2 linked regions of the Methyloterricola oryzae genome follow. The protein of the gene in region 1 binds, or shares a complex with, the protein of each later gene. Links are inferred from orthologs where the notes say so. Each region holds a gene or a part of one and is shown in the gene's direction. Other genes may lie near its edges.

Region 1 (5,097 bases):
CGGAACTGATGAGGGACTATGCGATCATCATGGATGAAAATACGAAACTTCGCGAAGGTAAGTCAGCCAAGCTCAGCGACGCCAAATCCGCGCCGCCCGAACGTTCGGTTCTGAACGCCTTCGCTCAAGACTTGTCCAATCGCTACGTCCTAGGCGGCTTGCTCATGGTGGCGGGGTTCGTGCTTGTCCGAAAGAAGAAATAACGACTGGATTGCACGGACTATGTCGAAACCGCAGGTGCGCGCCATGATCCCTTGGCGCCGCCTGACCGGCGGATTGTTCATCCTCGCAGGGATCCTCTATGTATTGTTCGGATGGCCCGATGGTCAGACGTCAATACGATACGAGGTGCCCCGCGAGGTGACGGCGCCGCCCCAGTGGGCGAAAGACCTAGCCCCGCACCTTGCAGCCGTCTCGGTCCGGGAATTCAATATCCGCCGCGATTCGGAGCAAACCCTCCGGATAAGCGCGGTCCAATACCGTGACGCCGAGGGAAAGGAGCGCTCCGCGCTCTTTTTGCCCCCATCCGGAGCAAGCTCCGAAAATTCCTTGCGGCTAGATCTCTGGAGGGAGACCGGCGCCGCCATCCGACAAAATGCCCAACCCGACGCTCTTTTTCTCACGTGGTGGGACAACGCTCAACGTGCTCGCTTCCTTGCCGGGGTGAACACCTGGGTGGATGCTCCGGAAGATGCCGCCTTCCCCGATCAGGATGCCCGTAACTTCTGGCAGAAGGCCGCAGGCGGCTTCATGTCGGGCGAGCGCAACAGGCAGTTGGCCAAGTGGCTGGCAATGAATGCCGAAAACGCGCTCGAGGAAATGAAAAAGGACCTTCCCAAAGACCAACCCGTGTACCTGCTCGTTTCTCTGGATGATCTTGCCAGGCTAAATGAAATCGAAACCCTCGCCGGTACTACCCTGCCGTTCGAGGTCAGGGTGTTTCCATCTTCGGGCAATATACACACACAGATTGCCGCAGTGCGCCGCTGGGCCTCCGACAAAGGGACAGGCTCATACCTGGTGCAACAACTCCCGACCGGCGATGTCAGAGCCTGGCGTATAACCAGCGAAGCGGGAACCCAGACCTTGTTGGCACGGCTCCTGCCGTTTACCTCTTCATTGATGAAGCCGATGGAGAGCCTGAAGTTGATTTATCAATCACGCTGGGGCGCTTACCTCTCACTCTACCAATGGCGGCCGTAAGGGTATATCATCGACCTCCGTAACGCGTTGTCCTCAGTTTATAACCCATGCCACGGGTCTTGTTCGTCCCGTTAAACCATCCGCCTCTCCCAGGTTCCTTGCGCCTCCCACAATGACATCACACAACGACCCTTCGCCCAGCCTGGCGGTGGTCGATCTGGAATGTTTCCGCGGTGATCAACTGCTGTTCAGTGGGCTGAACTTCAAACTCGGACCGTCCCAGTACCTACAAATTGAAGGCGCCAACGGCAGCGGAAAGACCAGTCTGCTTCGCTTGCTCGCCGCACTCAGCCTGCCCAATGCCGGCGAGGTGCGCTGGCGAGGTCTGGACATTCAAACGCATCGGTCCCGTTATTTCGCCGAAATGGCCTACCTGGGGCACCTACTCGGGATAAAGGGCGACCTGACACCTTTCGAGAACCTTAAAGTGTCCATGGCGCTCGGCGGGCTTCGTTGCGACGAATCCGATCTATACGGCGCCTTGGAGCAAACCGGATTGGAAGGGCGCGAGGATATACCGGCGCGCTCGCTGTCCGCCGGCCAGAAACAAAGAATCGCCCTGGCCCGCTTGCTGGTCAGGCCTGCCGCACTGTGGGTCATGGATGAACCCTTCACGGCGCTGGACGTTAGCGGCGTGGCGCTGGTGACGCGACTCATCGAGGAGCACCTCGCATCCGGTGGAATGGCGGTAATGACCTCGCATCAAGCCATCGAAGTGCGCGGCGACGCCGTCAAGGTGAGCCTGACGTGAACGGATTAACCGCGGCCTTTATCGCGATGCTGCGGCGTGACCTGTTGCTGGCCTTTCGCCATCGCGGGGAGTTGGCCAATCCCTTGTTGTTTTTCCTGATGATCGTGACGCTGTATCCCTTGGGTGTGAGTCCCGAGGTGGAATTGCTGCGCCGCATAGCGCCGGGCGTCATATGGATCGCTGCCCTCCTGGCGGCACTCTTTTCCCTGGAGAACCTCTTCCGCAGCGACTTCGAGGACGGTGCCCTGGAACAGATGCTGCTCAGCCCTCAGCCCTTGTCGATGCTGGTGCTGGCCAAGGTCATCGCCCATTGGCTGGTCAGTGGCTTGCCCATGCTGCTGCTGGCGCCGCTCCTCGGCCTGCTCCTCGCCATGCCGGATAAGGCCATGTCCGCCTTGCTACTGACGCTGGCCTTGGGGACCCCATTGCTCAGCCTGATCGGGGCCATTGGCGTGGCGCTGACAGTGGGCCTCAAACGCGGTGGGGTCCTATTGACCTTGCTCATTCTGCCCCTATACATTCCGGTTCTGATCTTCGCCACCAACGCGGTGACGGCATCGGCCGCCGGCATGCCCATCGAAGGGCAGATCTATTTCCTGGCGGCCCTGCTGGTGCTGGCCCTAACCCTAGCACCGCTGGCCATCGCCGCCGCCCTCAGAATCAGTGTGAGTTAATACCATGTGGTTATTTTTCCATAAGCTGGCCTCGCCCCGTTATTTCTACGACATTTCGGGCAAGCTCATTCCCTGGGTCGGTGCGCTGTGCCTGGGGACTATGATGTATGGTCTGTACCTGGGGCTTGTGGTGGCGCCGCCCGACTATCAGCAAGGTGAAAGTTACCGCATCATGTTCGTCCATGTGCCTGCGGCCTGGATGTCCATGTTCATCTACACCTTGATGGCTGTCCTCAGTGCCATCAACCTGATCTGGAATATCAAGCTGGCGGACGTCATGGCCAATAGCTCCGCCGCCATTGGCGCCAGCTTCACGTTCCTGGCGCTGGTCACCGGGTCGCTCTGGGGCAAGCCCATGTGGGGCGCCTGGTGGGTCTGGGATGCGCGCCTGACCTCGGAACTGATCCTGCTGTTCCTCTATCTGGGCTATATCGCCCTGGTATCCGCGATCGACGACAAGCGCACCGCGGCGCGGGCGGGCGGAGTCTTGATCCTCGTGGGTGTGGTCAACATTCCCATCATTCACTACTCGGTGGAATGGTGGAACACCCTGCATCAGGGACCGACGGTGACCAAGCTCGACAAGCCTTCCATCCACCTCAGCATGCTGGTTCCGCTGCTGGTGATGGCGGTGGCGTTCAAGCTGTATTACCTGGCCGTCGTGCTGATGCGTGCCCGCGTCGAAGTGCTGGACCGCGAGCGGCGCAGCGCCTGGGTGCAGGAACTGTTTGGCGCTGCGGATTCGCGCTGATTTCCCGAACACGGCCCCCTTGCGGGGTCGCGTAGTCGACGGGCCAGGGCGCGCTGGGTGCCCGCATGCCAGGACGCATAAACATGGCTGTCTCGCTGGCTTATCTGAGCGTGGTCCTGATCTGGTCCACCACGCCCCTGGCCATCAAGTGGAGCGGAGAGGGGCCCGGCTTCCTTTTCGGTGCCAGCGCGCGCATGGCGATTGGCGGCTGTTGCGTCTGGCTTCTGCTGTTACTGCTGCGTCAGCGCTTGCCCAGCGACAGAAAGTCGCTGCTGGCCTATGCGGGAGCCGCCATTCATATCTATGGTTCGATGCTGGCAGTGTACTGGGGAGCCCAGTTCATCCCATCGGGCTGGGTTGCCGTGATCTTTGGGCTCACACCCATGATGACCGCCCTTATGGCGGCCTTTTGGCTAGGTGAGCGCGGGGCCCTGCTGCCGCGTCTCACCGCTTATGGCCTGGGTATCGGGGGACTGTTCCTGATGATCGAGTCGGCGGCGGAAGTCGGGCCGCAGTCGTTGAAAGGCATCGTCGGCGTACTTCTGTCCGCGTTCCTTCAGGCGTCCAGTTCCATCTGGGTCAAGCGGGTGCATGCGCCACTGCCCTCACTCCAACTTCTGGGAGGGGGGCTGGCTCTCTCGGTACCGGCCTACCTCGCCACGTGGTGGGTCGCGGACGGTCAATGGCCGCAACAGGTCCCATCGGCGAGCCTGATTTCCATTGCGTACCTGGGGGCGGTGGCCACTACCGTCGGCTTTGCCTGCTATTTCTACGTGCTCAAACACCTGGCGGCCACCCGGGTAGCCTTGATTACCCTCGCCACGCCGGTGACGGCCCTTGCCCTGGGTCATCTCGCCAACCGCGAGCCAGTTTCCATCCAGGTTTTCGCGGGCGCCGGGCTCATCCTCTTTGCCCTTTTTATCCACGAGTTCAGCGGACGCCGGCGCGGACGCTGAATCGCCGCGCCGGATGCGTCTACTCCGTTTCCTCTTTTTTGGTCCAGTAAAGCATCCACTGGTTGCGCGGCAGCCACATCTGCGCCAGCGAGGTGAAGATCATGATGGTGGAAGCCAGGCTGTAACCGATGCCGCCGATCATGGTGAGCCAGGCGAAAATCGGCATCACCTTAGTCAGCCACCAGGACAGAATGTCCAGAATGAGGAAGATGAATGGGGTGGCGATCAGAATGAGCTTCCAGCGCGAGGGGTACTCGGCCATGGCAAAGATCCAGCCCACGAACAGGAAGATGAAGGCGATGCCGAACAAATGGATGTGGGAGACCCGGGTCAGGGTCGTGTACGTGGCGCCCTCGTCGACCTCGGCGGCTTTCTGCACCACCTCCTGCTTGGTGAAGTTGGGCAGGCTGGATTCGCCGTTGTGGCAGCTCACGCAGTACTGCTCCATGATGGGCTGAATCTTGCCGGCCCATTCCGTCGGCGGAGCGCCGTCACGCGCCCACTGAATCAGCACGAAGCGGGCTTCGTCCGGCGCCATGGCCTTCATTTGCCCTTCCAGCATGCTTTCCAGTTTGGAGCCGCTTCGGTTGCCGTAGTAGCTGTAGACGATATCGTTGATGGAAAGGCCGGCTTTGCCGTCCGCCTGGCCGTGGGTGAGCATGATCTGGGCGCCGGCCATCATGAGGCCGGTGCCGATGACCATCAGAAATCCGGTGAACAGGACCTTGTAGGCCTTGGGTAGAAGCGCGAGGGTAGTGATTT
Region 2 (5,069 bases), on another replicon or contig:
GTATTCGATCGCATCCTCCGCCCGGGTGAACGTGCCGTATGCCGCTGTGGGAATGCCGTGCCGTGCCAGGAAGTCCTTGCAGAATGTCTTGGAGCCTTCCAATTGCGCGGCGGCACTTGTCGGGCCGAAACAACGCAGGCCCGCCTGGCGGAATTCATCCACGAGGCCACCGACCAGCGGGGCTTCTGGCCCCACGATGGTGAGGCCTACGCCATGCTCTTGCGCGAAATAGCGTAGGGCAATGGCGTCATCGGCGGCGATCGGCACGTTCTCGACGCCGGCTTCCAATGCCGTTCCGGCGTTGCCAGGGGCAACGAAGATCTTACCCGCAAGGGGCGACTGGGCAGCCTTCCAGGCCAGCGCATGTTCGCGGCCACCGCCGCCCACAATAAGCACGTTCATAGGGAAACCTTTGTAATTCTTTTAGGATGCCAGCCGTCGCCAGCCATGACGAGCCGAGTGATTCGACGCCCATTTTATCGCGGGAGGCGCAAAAATGTCGCCGTTAAGAGTGTTCGCTACAACGTGCCACGTCCGTCGTCAGACGGCCGCAGTGTGCGGCTTTATTGGCCGGGACAATTGTTCTGTCCGGCAGTATGGCATAAAGTATGCCGAGTTTCCTCATCGTAGAATAGGATGCCATGATTACTCAAAGTCTTAGCGAGCGCCGCCAGCAAACGAATAAACTGGTACAGGAATTGCTGGATGAGAGAAAGGAAGTTTGGTCCGTCTACAGCCATATTGCCGAGATGCAGCCTTTCCAGGCGGAGCAACCCTTGGAGATCCTAGTCCAGCAATTCTGCCAAGTACTGATCGACTATGTCTCCTTGGCGCACTTTGGAATCTTTCAGCGCCTGGGCGATGGAAGTGAGCGCCGCCAGCGTGTTCTTGAAGTGGCGGAGAAAATTTATCCTCGCCTTTCGGCGGCTACGGAGGCGGCGGTGCAGTTCAACGACACCTATGAAAGGGTCGAGGGCGACACCTTGCGCAGAACATTGGCTCAGGACCTGTCCAAGTTGGGGGAAGAATTGGCGGCCCGGTTTGAGCTGGAAGACCAGTTGATTCGGAGCCTGATGGCCTGAAGTGGACGGCAACTTGTGAATTTTTGCAGTCACTGTGGATCCCCTGTGCGTGTAGGGGTGCCTGAGGGTGACGATAGGCCGCGGCATATTTGCGATGCCTGTGGAGCCATCCATTACCACAACCCGAAGATCATTGCCGGCTGCATTCCGGTCTGGGGGGATCACGTGCTGCTCTGCCGCCGGGCCATCGAGCCCCGCAAAGGTTTGTGGACCCTGCCCGCGGGTTTCATGGAACAGGGCGAGACCCTGAGTCACGCGGCCATGCGCGAGGCCTTCGAGGAAGCAAACGTGGAAGTGGAGATTACTGGGCTGCAGAGCCTTTTCAGCTTGCCGCACATCTCCCAAGTCTACGTGTTTTATCACGCCCGGATGGTGGCAAAGCGGTTTTCACCCGGCGCGGAAAGTCTGGACACGCGGCTGTTTCTGGAGGCTGAGGTTCCATGGAATGAAATTGCATTCGAGACCGTGCGGCGGTCTCTCAGGTATTTTTTCGCTGACCGCCGCAATGGGGTTTTCAACCTGCATACCGAAGATGTGGTGCCGGAGGCGCACCGCATTCCGGGCGAGTGCTGAATGCGGCTCACCGGATTTTGAACCTAATTACTAGATCATCAATCCCAGAACTTTAACTAACTCAATGCTGAGGTTCTTACCTATGACGTCAAGGACATTCCCGGCAGCCATGGCGGCCGCGTTGTTGCTCTTTCTGGCTACCGATACGGCGTTGGCAGCGCCGAAGTGTCAGGGGCGCGAAGCTACAGTCACCGGTGTGACCGGGACGGAAGGCGACGATGTGATCATCGGCACCAGCAAGCGTGATTCCATCAATGGAAACGGTGGTAATGACCTGATCTGCGGGCAGGGTGGTAATGACTCCATCAGCGGCGGTGCCGGTAATGACCAAATCTATGGCGATAACGGTGACGACACGATCGACGGTGGCGACGGTGATGACTTCATTTCCGGAGATAACGGGATCGATGTGATTAATGGAGGCCTGGGCAACGATCAACTGAAGGGAAAAAACGGCAATGACTTCATCTATGGTGACGAAGGCAACGATTCCATAGCCGGGGGCAATGGAAAAGACTCCATAGACGGTGACGGCGGCAATGACGTATTGAGTGGAAATAACGGCGCCGATTCAGTTGTGGGGAGTGCCGGCAGTGACCGGATTTTCGGCAATGCAGGGAATGACAAGTTGTTCATCAGTTCCGACGATATCGAGGTCGATGGCGGCAAGGGCAAGAACACCTGTTTTGGCACCATCCCGCTGGTCTATCAGAATTGCCAGTTGACACCCTAGGCCTGTCCGAAACTTCGGAATAAACCTGCTTTTCCGGGGCAGACGGGCAGCCATCTTTAATCTTTGCAATAGGGATATTCCAATTTGACCGATAGTGCAGAATGAACTTTGAGCAATTCTTTTCCATGGGCGGCTACGCCTTCTATGTCTGGACGTCCTATGGCCTGGTATTCGCCATGCTGGTTTTCAATCTAGTCTTGCCTTGGCGCCGCAAGTCCGAGGTGCGAGACAGCATCCGACGCATGCTGAAACAGACACGAGGCCGCTCATGACGCCACGGCAAAAACGCATGTCCCTGGTCGGGTTGATGGTGGCAGGTGTTGCGGTGGCGGCTTTTTTGGGGCTTACCGCGTTTCAGAAGAACCTGCTGTACTTCTATACGCCCTCCCAGGTTGCCGCCGGAGAGGCGCCAAAAGGCTATCCCTTTCGCGTGGGCGGCTTGGTGGTGGCGGGCAGCGTCAAACGTTCCGAGGGGGTCACGGTCCATTTCAGCGTAACCGACGGAACGGCGACCGTGCCGGTGGTCTACAGCGGCATTTTGCCGGACCTGTTCCGCGAGGGACAGGGCATCATTTCCATCGGGCAGATGGACGAAAGCGGTGTATTCACCGCCTCTGAAGTCTTGGCCAAACATGATGAAAACTACATGCCGCCGGAAGTTGGCGAGGCGCTGAAAAAGAGCGGCCAGATGCCCACGAGTTACAAGGACTACCAGAAATGATCGCGGAACTGGGACATATCGCGTTGATCATGGCCTTCATGATGGCGCTGCTGCAGGTCGTGTTTCCTCTGATGGGGGCTGAGAAGGGCGTGCCGATCTGGATGGCAGTTGCGCGGCCGGCGGGGCGGGCCCAGTTCCTGTTTCTAGCGGCATCCATGTTTTGTCTGGCCTTGAGCTTCGTGAACAACGATTTCTCCGTGGCCTACGTAGCGCGCAATTCCAACAGCGCGCTGCCTCTCTATTACCGCATCTCCGCGGTGTGGGGTGCACACGAGGGTTCCATGTTGCTGTGGGCCTTCATCCTGGGGCTTTGGACTTTCGCTGTGACCTTGTTCAGCCGCAGCCTTACCGAGGAGATGCTGGCCCGTGTCTTGGGTGTCATGGGGCTGGTGAGTATCGGCATCCAGTTGTTCATTCTGCTGACCTCCAATCCGTTTGAGCGGGTCGTTCCCGCGCCCGTTGAGGGCAATGACCTGAATCCGCTGCTGCAGGACTTCGGCATGACCATCCATCCGCCCATGCTGTACATGGGCTACGTGGGTTTGAGCGTGGCCTTCAGCTTTGCCATCGCGGCCTTGCTGGGAGGTTCCCTGGATTCAGCTTGGGCCCGCTGGTCGCGCCCCTGGACCCTGGTGGCCTGGGTGTTTCTGACTTTCGGCATCACCCTGGGGTCATGGTGGGCATACTACGAACTGGGATGGGGGGGCTGGTGGTTCTGGGATCCAGTGGAAAACGCTTCCTTCATGCCCTGGCTGGTGGCGACGGCCTTGCTGCATTCCCTGGCGGTGACGGAGAAGCGAGGCGCTTTCAAGGCTTGGACGGTGCTGTTGGCCCTGTTCGCGTTTTCGCTGAGCCTGCTGGGGACTTTCCTGGTTCGCTCCGGTGTCTTGACGTCAGTGCATGCCTTCGCGTCGGATCCGGCTCGCGGCCTGTTCATACTGATCTTCCTGGCCATCGTTGTGGGCGGCTCCCTGCTGCTGTACGCCCTCCGCGTGCCCACCGTGCGAGACAACGCACATTATGAATTGGTTTCACGGGAGAACCTGCTGCTGCTCAACAACATCCTGCTGGTCACGGCGGCGGGGAGCATACTCCTGGGGACACTGTACCCGCTGATTCTGGATGCGCTCAAGCTGGGCAAGATTTCCGTGGGCCCACCTTATTTTACGGCTGTCTTCGCGCCAGTGATGGCTCCCATATTCCTTCTGGCTGGCGTGGCACCCATGGTGCCTTGGCGCAGCGGCAGCGTGAGAGCGCTATTTCAGCGGGTGCGCTATCTGCTCGATTTCAGCCTGATGCTCGGATGGGGCCTGGTTTGGCTATGGCTCGACGAGGACGATTACGCCACTATGGCAGGCTTGGGCATGGCCATCTGGCTGGCGAGTACCCAATTACTCTCGTTGTATGGCCGTGTTCGAACCCGCGACTCCTTGCTGGCCGGTTTTCGCGCTCAGTCGCCGAGTGTTTACGGCATGACTGCCGCGCATCTGGGCGCTGCGGTGTTTCTGGTGGGTGTGGTCATGTCCAACCATTACAGCCAGGAAAAGGTTGTGCGACTGGCGCCTGGGGATTCGGCCGAACTTGGGGCCTACACGTTCAGGTTCGAGGGCATTTCCGATGTCACAGGCCCGAATTACCGTGCGAAGGAAGGTCGCTTCACGGTGCTAAAGAATGGGGCCGTCGACGACGAACTGAAGCCGCAGAAGCGCTTCTATCGGGTCCAGCGCAACACCATGACCGAGGCGGCCATAGACCCCGGCTGGTTCCGCGACCTCTACGTCGCCATGGGCGAGCAACTTGATCAGGGGGCATGGAGCGTGCGGGTGTATTACAAGCCTTTCATGCGTTGGGTATGGCTGGGCGGCCTGTTCATGGTGGCCGGCGGCTTGCTTTCGGCAAGCGACAGGCGGTACCGATTGATGGTTCGCCGCGTGGAAACCGTGCGGGACAATACGCTCGA

Evidence for each region.
Region 2: the proteins of ccmB (region 1) and ccmE are in contact, whole or in part, in a solved structure (PDB 8CE8), measured with the Escherichia coli proteins. The link is inferred for Methyloterricola oryzae from one-to-one orthologs.

Annotation. Positions count from the first base shown.
Region 1 is NZ_JYNS01000022.1:5,526-10,622, forward strand. What follows is about bases 822-3,789. They hold ccmB (heme exporter protein CcmB), read left to right. Parts: upstream 822-1,950; coding sequence 1,951-2,628; downstream 2,629-3,789. Other genes in these bases: haoB (hydroxylamine oxidation protein HaoB), read left to right, coding at 822-1,203; ccmA (cytochrome c biogenesis heme-transporting ATPase CcmA), read left to right, coding at 1,316-1,954; EK23_RS19040 (heme ABC transporter permease), read left to right, coding at 2,633-3,379; EK23_RS19045 (DMT family transporter), read left to right, coding at 3,463-3,789. In the rest of the region: EK23_RS19020 (multiheme c-type cytochrome), read left to right, coding at 1-203; more of haoB, read left to right, coding at 223-821; more of EK23_RS19045, read left to right, coding at 3,790-4,335; EK23_RS19050 (Aq_1264-related membrane protein), read right to left, coding at 4,355-5,097. UniProt on the Escherichia coli protein: Required for the export of heme to the periplasm for the biogenesis of c-type cytochromes.
Region 2 is NZ_JYNS01000008.1:80,764-85,832, reverse strand. The notes cover bases 1,443-4,382. They hold ccmE (cytochrome c maturation protein CcmE), read left to right. Parts: upstream 1,443-2,656; coding sequence 2,657-3,109; downstream 3,110-4,382. Other genes in these bases: EK23_RS12205 (heme lyase CcmF/NrfE family subunit), read left to right, coding at 3,106-4,382; ccmD (heme exporter protein CcmD), read left to right, coding at 2,490-2,660; EK23_RS12220 (calcium-binding protein), read left to right, coding at 1,765-2,388; EK23_RS12225 (NUDIX hydrolase), read left to right, coding at 1,443-1,655. Outside these bases: purD (phosphoribosylamine--glycine ligase), read right to left, coding at 1-402; EK23_RS12230 (Rsd/AlgQ family anti-sigma factor), read left to right, coding at 642-1,082; more of EK23_RS12225, read left to right, coding at 1,098-1,442; more of EK23_RS12205, read left to right, coding at 4,383-5,069. UniProt on the Escherichia coli protein: Heme chaperone required for the biogenesis of c-type cytochromes. Transiently binds heme delivered by CcmC and transfers the heme to apo-cytochromes in a process facilitated by CcmF and CcmH.